Regions from separate parts of the Enterobacter asburiae genome, predicted to be linked through region 3. Evidence: predicted binding sites of a transcription regulator. Region 3 holds the regulator's gene; each other region holds the start of a gene.

Region 1 (3,276 bases), 830 kb from region 3:
CGAGGATCGCGCGATAGTCCGTTCCATCGTTCATGGTTATTCCAGAAGAAAACTCAGCAGCAATGGGCGGGGATTGTACGCCGGGGAAGGGGAAGATCAACTCCCCGGCGCAGATGTCTTACTTGAGCTTTGACTGTGCCCAGACAATACCGCTCGCATATTCCGGCGGCAGGAGCGGGATCATGGCTTCCAGGGTGGCGCTCAGGCGGCCCGTGTCGCTGTCGTTCAGGTTCAGGTGACCGACCTTACGACCCGCGCGGACCTCTTTGTCATACCAGTGCAGATGCACGAGCGGCAGCTTCAGCCAGTCGTAGTTCAGATCGGTGCCGATCAGGTTGATCATCACCGACGGGCTGTTCACCACCGGCTGCGGCAGCGGCAGGTCGGCGATCGCGCGCAGGTGCAGCTCGAACTGGCTGATGGACGCGCCGTTTTGCGTCCAGTGCCCGCTGTTGTGCACGCGCGGCGCAAGTTCGTTGATCAGCAGACCGGACGGGGTGATAAAGCACTCCATCGCCATGACGCCCACATACCCGAGTTCGTGCATGATGGCAGAGAGCATATCTTCCGCCTGCGCCTGCTGGTCAGCATTGGCGTGCGGGAAGGCGACGCTGGTGCGCAGAATGCCGTCCTGATGCAGGTTATGCGTCAGCGGATAAAAGACGGTATGCCCGTCGTGCCCGCGCGCGCCAACCAGCGACACTTCGCCGCTGAAGTTAATGCCTTGCTCAACGATGCACTCGCCGTAGCAGTCGTCCGGCAGTTCTGCCGTTTCATCTGCACGCAGGCGCCACTGGCCGCGGCCGTCGTAACCGCCCACGCGGCGCTTCACGATTGCCAGCTCGCCCAGCATCGCGAAAACGTCATTCCACTCGCTTTTATCGGACAGGAGCTGCCACGGCGCGGTCGGCAGACCGAGCTTGTCGAACAGCTGCTTTTGCGTCAGACGGTCGGCGATGATCGGGAACACGTCGCGGTTAACGAAGGCGTTATGACGCGCCAGCTCGCGGGTCAGAGCCGTTTCCGGCCAGCGTTCGATCTCGGCGGTGATCACGCTCTGGTGGAACGGTACGGCTTCCGGTTCGGCGTCCAGCCCGACGGGCCAGACGGTAATACCCAGCGGCTCACCGGCCTGACGCAGCATGCGGCCTAGCTGGCCGTTACCGAGGACGCAAACCTGCTTCATGCCGCACCCCGCGGGTCCGGATTGTCCAGCACCTCGTCGGTCTGGGCTTTACGCCACTCCGCCAGACGCTGGTGTAATGCTTTATCGTGCGTCGCAAGAATTTGCGCCGCCAGCAGGGCGGCATTCGCAGCACCCGCTTTACCAATCGCCAGCGTGCCGACAGGAATACCGCGCGGCATCTGGACGATGGAGTAGAGGCTATCCACACCGCTTAACGCGGCGCTTTGGACCGGAACGCCCAGTACCGGCACCAGGGTTTTGGCGGCAATCATGCCTGGCAGATGTGCTGCGCCGCCCGCACCGGCAATGATCACCTCATAACCGTTCTCTTCGGCGCTTTCGGCGAAGCTGAACAGTTTGTCCGGTGTACGGTGCGCGGAGACCACTTCAACGTGGTGCGGAACATTCAGGATTTCAAAGATTTCGGCGGCGAACTGCATGGTAGCCCAGTCGCTTTTGGACCCCATCACGATGGCGACACGCGCCGGATTATTGCGGGAAGACATGCGTCTTAAAACTCCTGTGGTGCGAAACACACTGCTTTCGAGGGCACAGAGAATAGCATGTTATACGGGCAAGGAAAACGGTTGCGCGGTTAAAAGGCGAGCAGTTATGGCGAGAAAGAGATAACAAAAAAGACCGCACGATGGCGGTCTTTTATGTGATGTTACTGAAGATCCCCTGCGGACAGGTTCTCGTTGTCAAACGCGCGGCTGACATCGATATGATTCACCATGCTGGTGTCGGCATTCGAGCCTGATTTTGGCACGGAGAAGCGATTCTCCGCGGCCTGTGCGCCAGTGGACACCACGACTGCCAGCAGCAGGGTACTTACGATGCTGATGTTTTTCATTCTCTGTTCCTTCCTCATCGTATTGTCGCTGCTGCACGTCTTAGCTGGCGGCACGGCAATCAGGATTTTTATTTAGTCAGTTCTGCGGTCATGTACACGCGGTTGTTGACCTTCGCGCTCGTGATTTTATAAGAGGCATTCTGCTCGGCGGCCTGCGCGGCAATTTTCGCTTCTGCGCGGTCAAGGGTAGAGGCGGTTGCGCTCACGCTTTGAGCGAAAGAACCGAAAGAAACCAGGGAAAGAGCGGCAACTGCAACGAAAGTTTTGATAGATTTCATGGTCGTATTCCTTAAGTTTTTTATCTGGGATAGGGCGTGTTGCCCTGATGTGATAAATAATAGGCCGACCACGGGCTGATTAAAATCGAAACAATTTGCCGATATTGTTCAAAAAAATAGAATGATAGTGTGAGGGGTTAGAACGGAAACGCGATCAGCTCCACGCCCTCTGGCGAGACTTTGACCATGGAGCCTTCGGTGTGCCAGGCACCCAACACCACGCGATGGGCCGGTTCGCCGTTGGCGATAAGGGAATGGACGTCAGGACGATGCGTATGACCGTGGATCAACCACTGAACACCATGCTTTTCCATCACGCTCGCCACGGCCTGCGGGTTCACGTCCATGATGGTCATGGATTTGCTGCTGTTGGCGGCTTTACTGCCCGCGCGCATTCTGGCGGCGATGCGGTTGCGGATAAACAGCGGCAGCGCAAGGAACACCTTTTGGATCCACGGGTGTGGACTTTGGCGCGAAACGCCAGGTAGCCGGTATCGTCGGTGCAGAGCGTGTCGCCGTGCATGATCAGAACCCTGCGGCCATAGAGGTCGAGCACCTGCTCTTCCGGCAGCAGCGTCATGCCGCTTTCGCGGGCGTAGCGCTTGCCGATCAGGAAATCACGGTTGCCGTGAATGAAGTAGCAGGGGACGCCGGAATCCACGAGCGCGCGAATGGCGGCGGCCATTTCACGGTGCAGCGGGTTAGGGTCGTCGTCGCCAATCCAGGCTTCAAAGAGATCGCCCAGGATGTACAGCGCATCGGCGCTTTTCGCTTCACCGCGTAAAAAACGCAGAAAACCGGCGGTTATCGCCGGTTCTTCTGTTTGCAGATGCAGATCCGCAATAAAGAGTGTCGCCACGAATTACTCGCTGACGGTCACGCTTGTAATCACAACGTCTTCTTTAGGAACGTCCTGGTGCATACCGCTGCGGCCAGTAGCGACGGCTTTGATCTTGTCA
Region 2 (3,276 bases), 210 kb from region 3:
TTCGCAGCACCAATGACGGAGAGGTTGTTCGCCGCGGCGTAACGCACCGTTACGGCACCCGCGTTATCGGGAAAGGTGTTGTTAATACGGCGGGATAATTCGCCTGCCAGTGCATCAAGCGCGCCGGCAGGCAGAACGGTTGTTTTGGCTATGGTGACTTCAATACGCATAAATGCCCCCTGTGTAATATACTGTTTATTTATGCAGGTATATTATCGGTTTGACAACAAGGGGCAATGATTTTTTAACGTTTTACCGTCCAGTTAACGGTTTCGCCCGCCAGGAATGGGATCAGCGTGTCATCCGTCAGCGCAATGGACTCCTCAACGTGGCTCGCTTTACGCTCCAGTTCGATGAAGGTGTCGCTGACCGGCAGGCCGTAGAAGCGCGGGCCGTTAAGGGAGCAGAACGCTTCAAAATGTTCGAGCGCGTTCATCTCTTCAAAGACGGTCGCGTAGCTGGCCAGTGCCGTTGGGGCGTTGAAGCAGCCTGCACAGCCGCAGCTCGCCTCTTTGCGGTGGCGGGCGTGAGGTGCGGAATCGGTGCCGAGGAACGCGCGGGAGAACCCGCTGGCAACCAGCTCGCGCAGCGCCTGCTGGTGGATGTTGCGCTTGAGAATAGGCAGACAGTACAGGTGAGGACGCACCCCGCCCACCAGCATGTGGTTACGGTTAAACATCAGGTGCTGTGGCGTAATGGTCGCGGCGATAAGATCGTTGCCGTCACGCACATACTCTGCCGCGTCTTTGGTGGTGATATGCTCAAAGACCACTTTAAGCGCGGGCAGGCGCTGGCGCAGAGGCTCCATCACGGTCTCGATAAAGCGGGCTTCACGGTCGAAGATGTCAATCTCGGCATGCGTGACTTCACCATGGACCAGCAGCGGCATGCCCAGTTGCTGCATGCGTTCCAGAACCGGCATGATGGCATCAATGCTGGTGACGCCGTGGCTGGAGTTGGTGGTGGCATTTGCCGGGTAGAGTTTCGCCGCCGTAAATACGCCTTCGTTAAACCCGCGCTCCACTTCGTTCGGATCCAGCGAGTCGGTCAGATAGCAGGTCATCAGCGGGGTAAAATCGTGTCCCGCAGGGACGGCATCCAGGATGCGCTGGCGATAGGCCATCGCGGCATCGACGGTGGTGACTGGTGGAACCAGGTTAGGCATGACAATCGCGCGGCCATAAATTTCGCTGGTATAAGGCACGACGGTTTTCAGCATATCGCCATCACGCAGATGGATATGCCAGTCGTCAGGGCGGCGGATTTTAAGAACCTGGGGTTGTGCAGTCATGGAAGCTCCGGCTTGTCAGGAATCAGTCATAAGGATGGCTGTTTTTGCCGGACACAAATCATAAGCGGAAACGTTTTCGTTTGCACACTTTTCCGTAAAAAAAAAGGGCGCCGCAGCGCCCTTCAGGTTAATCGGTGAAAGGAATGATAATTTCTCCCGGTTTCACCTCTATACCTTTTGCATATTTTTTCGCCAGAGCTTCACCCTTGCTTTTGTCTTCGCTTAAGACGTACGCGGGCTGCTGGTTAAAGTAATTTCGCAGCGACTGGTTGAGATAGGGCATCAGGGTTTGCAGAACCGGTGCCATCTTGTCCGGCGACACCTGCGCATCGACGACTTCCATCTCCTGCAGGAAAATTGCCCCTTTCTCTTTGTTGAAAACGGGCAGGGCCTTCAGCTTGAGCTTAATGTTGGCCTTCTGATTGCCAAAGAGGGATGACATATCGAGAGCCGCATCACCGGCCAGGGTGACTTTGTTTGGCTCTTCACGTCCAATCTGGCTGGTCAGGTTCGTAAGCACGATATGCGCGTCCGCCAGTCCCGGCACGCCAATGTCTTTAGAGAAATTGTTATGTTTTTCCAGCGCCTGATTAATTTCCTGTTCACTGACGGTATATTGCGTGAGCTGGTTACAGCCAACCAGCAGGCCGCTGACAACTAATGCCGCGGCAAAGACAATTTTCTTCATAGTGTTCCTCAACGAAAAATCGGCGCTTCTGTCCTGTTACGCCAGTATGTCAGTGTGAATTGGCAGAAACCAGCAGAAAAAACTGAGAAGTGGGGCGGGAGTGCCTCCCGCCCGAGGGAAAGGCTACGCGCCAGGCTCGAGCATCCCGCTCGCGCTGCGTTTCTGGCTGAACTGCCACCACAGGGCAAGGAGCGTCATAAAGCCCACCGCGCCGAGCATCATCCACGGGAGTTCGGGCTGGTTAAACGCTTTGCCGGCATCAAACAACCAGCCTCCACCGGCGTAACCTAATGCACCGCCAAGCGCCAGCCCCAGCCGGCTGAAACCCATATAGCTGCCGCGCGCACGCGCATCCGCAAGCGAGGCGCTCAGCGTTTCACGGGCAGGCTCGGCGATGATGGAGCCAATATAGAACGTGCAAATCAGCGTAAACAGCTGCTGGAGAGAGTTCACCAGGCCGATCGGCATCATGCTCAGCGTCATCAGGAACAGCCCGGCCATCAGGCGATGCTCCAGACGAAAACGCCGCTCGCTCCAGCGAGCTATCGGATAGAGCAGCGTCAGGGAAAGTGCGGCTTCAATGGCGTACATCCATTTAACGGCAGCAGGCGTACCCGCAATGTCGTTAACCATGATCGGCAGCATCAGCATGACCTGCACAGCCAGCATGTAGTATCCCGTCAGGGTCAGCACATAGGTGACAAAACGTTTGTCGCCCAGCACGCGGCCAAGCCCTTCCCGGACCGGCGCTTTGACCGTCGACAGTTTCCAGGCGGGCAGGAACAGGCCATTAAACAGCGCGCACAGAATAAAGAGCACAGCACCTGCCGCGCAGACCAGACGGAAGTCATACTGCAGCAGCCAGCTTCCCAGCAGGGCGCCGATAACCGCCCCGGCACTGTCCTGCATCATCAGAATCGAGAAGAAACGGCCGCGATGCTGGGGGCGAATAAGCTTCACCACCAGCGCGGTGCGTGGCGGATCGAACAGCGTGCCCCCGATACCGGAGAGGAAACAGGAGAACCAGAGCAGCCAGGGCTCCTGGGCGACCGCCATCGTGGCAAAGCCTGCCGCGCGCAGCAGCATACCGGTAACGATCATCGGTTTAGCGCCAAAGCGGTCGGCAATGGCCCCACCAAAGACGCCCAGACCCTGCTGGACAAACTGGCGTAATCCCAGGGCAATGCCAACCATTAATGCCGCCCAGCCCATTTGATCGACAAAGCGGATCGATATCAATGGAAAAACGACAAAAAAGCCGAGCACGACCAGCATGTTATCGACGAGCAGGAAATAT
Region 3 (3,276 bases):
GATTAACATCCCTGCCGCAGGGATAGAGACATCTACGCCCCGGGCAATAACAGGCAGTAACCCCATCGGGGAGAATTCAGTGGTGCCAATCCCAAAAGCGCCAATCGCCAGGGCCAGCAGGGGAAAATTGATTTTCATGCGTCAACTCCGGATGCCGTGTCATGTGGTGACACAGAACAAAGAAGCGGAAAGCATGACATCAATCACAAAAAATGAGAAGTTAACAAAATGGCAAAAGATTTTTGCCAGAGAAGTAACAATCCGGGGAGTCGGGAGGGAGAAGGCTCTCCCTCCGCGTAAATCAGTGCAGCGCAGCCGTCAGACCGGCCGCAACAATCAGAGCCAGCACAACAACGGTGGTGAACAGCGAAAACTTAAGATCGGAACTCATCAATTTTTCTCCTTTTAATCCCCACACGAAAAGTGAGCTTGCTCATTTTTGCACAGATTACGTCAAAAATCTTCCTGGATTTATACTGATAACCACTTTACCTCTTCCCCTTTTCATCAAGATAGGACAAAATTCCACGCTAAATTTATTAGCGTACCGGCCATTGACCCCCTCCTGACGTCCCGTGTCGTTTTCCCGGCGTGCCGCAATTCAACATTGCGAGATAAGGGTGAGAGAAGGCAAACGTTTACCTTCAGGTTTTTCAGGAGCTTAGGATATGGTCTGGAGTGACATTTAATGGCAACAATTAAAGACGTAGCAAAACGCGCAAACGTTTCCACTACAACCGTATCACATGTAATTAACAAAACCCGCTTTGTGGCGGAAGAGACGCGCAACGCCGTCTGGGCAGCGATCAAAGAGCTGCACTATTCGCCAAGTGCGGTTGCGCGTAGCCTCAAGGTTAATCACACCAAGTCCATTGGATTGCTGGCGACCAGCAGTGAAGCGGCCTATTTTGCCGAGATCATTGAAGCGGTTGAAAAGAACTGCTTCCAGAAAGGCTATACCCTGATTTTGGGCAACGCGTGGAACAGCATTGAAAAACAGCGTGCCTACCTGTCGATGATGGCGCAAAAGCGCGTTGATGGCCTGCTGGTGATGTGTTCCGAGTATCCGGAGTCCGTGCTGTCGATGCTGGAAGAGTATCGCCATATTCCGATGGTGGTGATGGACTGGGGCGAAGCGCGCGCGGATTTCACCGATTCCGTTATCGATAACGCCTTTGAAGGCGGCTATATGGCCGGTCGCTATCTGATCGAACGCGGTCACCGCGAGATTGGCGTGATCCCCGGTCCGCTGGAGCGCAACACCGGCGCGGGCCGTCTGGCCGGTTTTATGAAAGCGATGGAAGAAGCGCTGATCAACGTGCCGGAAAACTGGATTGTGCAGGGCGACTTTGAGCCGGAATCGGGCTACCGCGCGATGCAGCAGATCGTCTCCCAGCCGCACCGTCCGACCGCCGTGTTCTGCGGGGGCGACATCATGGCCATGGGCGCGCTCTGCGCTGCCGACGAGCTGGGCCTGCGCGTACCGCAGGATATTTCCGTGATCGGGTATGACAACGTGCGTAACGCGCGCTTCTTTACCCCGGCGTTGACCACCATTCACCAGCCAAAAGACTCGCTGGGCGAAACGGCTTTCAACATGCTGATGGACAGAATCGTCAACAAGCGTGAAGAGTCGCAGTCCATTGAAGTTCACCCGCGTCTTATCGAACGCCGTTCCGTAGCGGATGGTCCGTTCCGCGACTACCGTCGTTAATCGCTTTACGGGGCCAGCTATGCTGGCTCCCGTAACCATTCCCGGTTCAGCGTTTCGCTGTCTCCCAGATAATCCAGCAGCCATGCCATCGCAGGCGAGACGTCATTTTGCTGCCAGGTGAGGCAGCAGGCCGCATCCGGGAACGGATTCTCCAGCGTCAGCTCAACCCACTCTCCGGTATCGATGCGCGGACGCGCAAAATGAACGGGCACCATCGCGACGCACAGCCCGGCGCTGAGGCACGTCGCCGACGATTCCCAGTCAGGGGCTACCACCCGCCGCTGGTTGTCCAGAAGCCAGGTGATACGCTTGGGCAACGAACGGGACGTATCCTCCAGCACCAGCGACGGCCAGTTGCGCAGCGTGTCATCGCTGAGCGGCCCTTCCATCGACGCCAGCGGATGATCGCTTGCCACCACGCATTTCCAGCTCAGCATCCCCATATCGCGAAAGGCGTAACGTCCCCCAACCGGGATCGCCTGCGTGGCCCCAATCGCCATCTCTGCCCTGCCGTCCGCCAGCGCATCCCAGACGCCGTTGAACACCTCCTGCGAGACCCGCAGCTCGACGTCAGAAAAATGACGATAGAAATCGACGATCATCTGCCGGGTGCGTTCCGGCTTAACGATATTATCCACGGCGATGGAAAGATGTCCCCGCCAGCCGTTAGCGATCTGCTGACACTGTTCGCGGGTGATCTGCATTTTTTTGATAACAGAACGCCCTTCCTTCAAAAACCACGCGCCTGCGGGCGTTAATTCCACATCACGATGCCGCCGTTCAAACAGCGGAACCGCTAGCCACTCCTCCAGCTGACGCACCGTGTAGCTGATTGCCGAAGGAACGCGGTGCAGCTCCAGTGCCGCACCGCTAAAGCTGCCGTTACGCGCAACAGCATCGACTACTTCAAGAGAATAATCTGACCACATTTTCTGCCTGCAAAATTTTTGAATGCACCCGCCAAATATTAGTGTTTCACAAGCGGCTTTGCACTCCCTACACTCAGCGCCAATGTATACCTGCCTCCTCAGGAGAATAAAATAATGCAACCCAGGAACGGTTTTTTAGTCTGGCTCGGCGGCTTAAGCGTGCTGGGCTTTTTGGCCACCGATATGTACCTGCCGGCGTTTGCCGCCATGCAGGAAGATTTGCAAACCCCGGCTGCCGCCATCAGCGCCAGCCTGAGTTTATTCCTCGCCGGCTTTGCCTTCGCTCAGCTGCTCTGGGGACCGCTCTCGGATCGCTTTGGTCGTAAACCGGTGCTGCTGCTGGGCCTGGCCATTTTTGCCGTGGGCTGCCTGGGGATGTTATGGGTACGCGATGCCACCTGGCTGCTGGTGCTGCGTTTTATTCAGGCCGTGGGCGTCTGTGCCGCGGCCGTGACCTGGCAGGCGCTGGTCACCGACTATTACCCGGCTAATCGCACTAACCGTATTTTCGCCACCATTATGCCGCTTGTGGGTCTCTCACCTGCCCTCGCCCCTCTGCTGGGCAGCTGGATCCTCGCGCATTTCGACTGGCAGGCCATCTTCGCCACGCTGTTTGCCATTACCCTGGTACTG

What was found. The regulator PurR, encoded in region 3, represses purine synthesis genes. The targets are predictions, from matches to a motif close to CANGCAAACGTTTGCNTG.
Region 1: purE (5-(carboxyamino)imidazole ribonucleotide mutase) is a predicted target of PurR. The motif match lies at 1,763-1,780, and genes of this name have one in related genera.
Region 2: pyrC (dihydroorotase) is a predicted target of PurR. The motif match lies at 1,355-1,372, and genes of this name have one in related genera.

What each region holds. Positions count from the first base shown of each region.
Region 1 is NZ_CP011863.1:197,880-201,155, forward strand. It holds gene mnmH (tRNA 2-selenouridine(34) synthase MnmH) at 1-34, opposite strand, end outside; gene purK (5-(carboxyamino)imidazole ribonucleotide synthase) at 119-1,186, opposite strand; gene purE (5-(carboxyamino)imidazole ribonucleotide mutase) at 1,183-1,692, opposite strand; gene ACJ69_RS00955 (hypothetical protein) at 1,854-2,039, opposite strand; gene ACJ69_RS00960 (YdgH/BhsA/McbA-like domain containing protein) at 2,108-2,317, opposite strand; partial or broken gene lpxH (UDP-2,3-diacylglucosamine diphosphatase) at 2,455-3,176, opposite strand; gene ppiB (peptidylprolyl isomerase B) at 3,180-3,276, opposite strand, start outside.
Region 2 is NZ_CP011863.1:815,824-819,099, forward strand. It holds gene dinI (DNA damage-inducible protein I) at 1-170, opposite strand, end outside; gene pyrC (dihydroorotase) at 245-1,291, opposite strand; gene ACJ69_RS04020 (lipoprotein) at 1,419-1,979, opposite strand; gene mdtH (multidrug efflux MFS transporter MdtH) at 2,103-3,276, opposite strand, start outside.
Region 3 is NZ_CP011863.1:1,023,120-1,026,395, reverse strand. It holds gene ACJ69_RS05075 (MFS transporter) at 1-138, opposite strand, end outside; gene cydH (cytochrome bd-I oxidase subunit CydH) at 302-391, opposite strand; gene purR (HTH-type transcriptional repressor PurR) at 689-1,714, shown strand; gene punR (DNA-binding transcriptional activator PunR) at 1,732-2,643, opposite strand; gene punC (purine nucleoside transporter PunC) at 2,758-3,276, shown strand, end outside.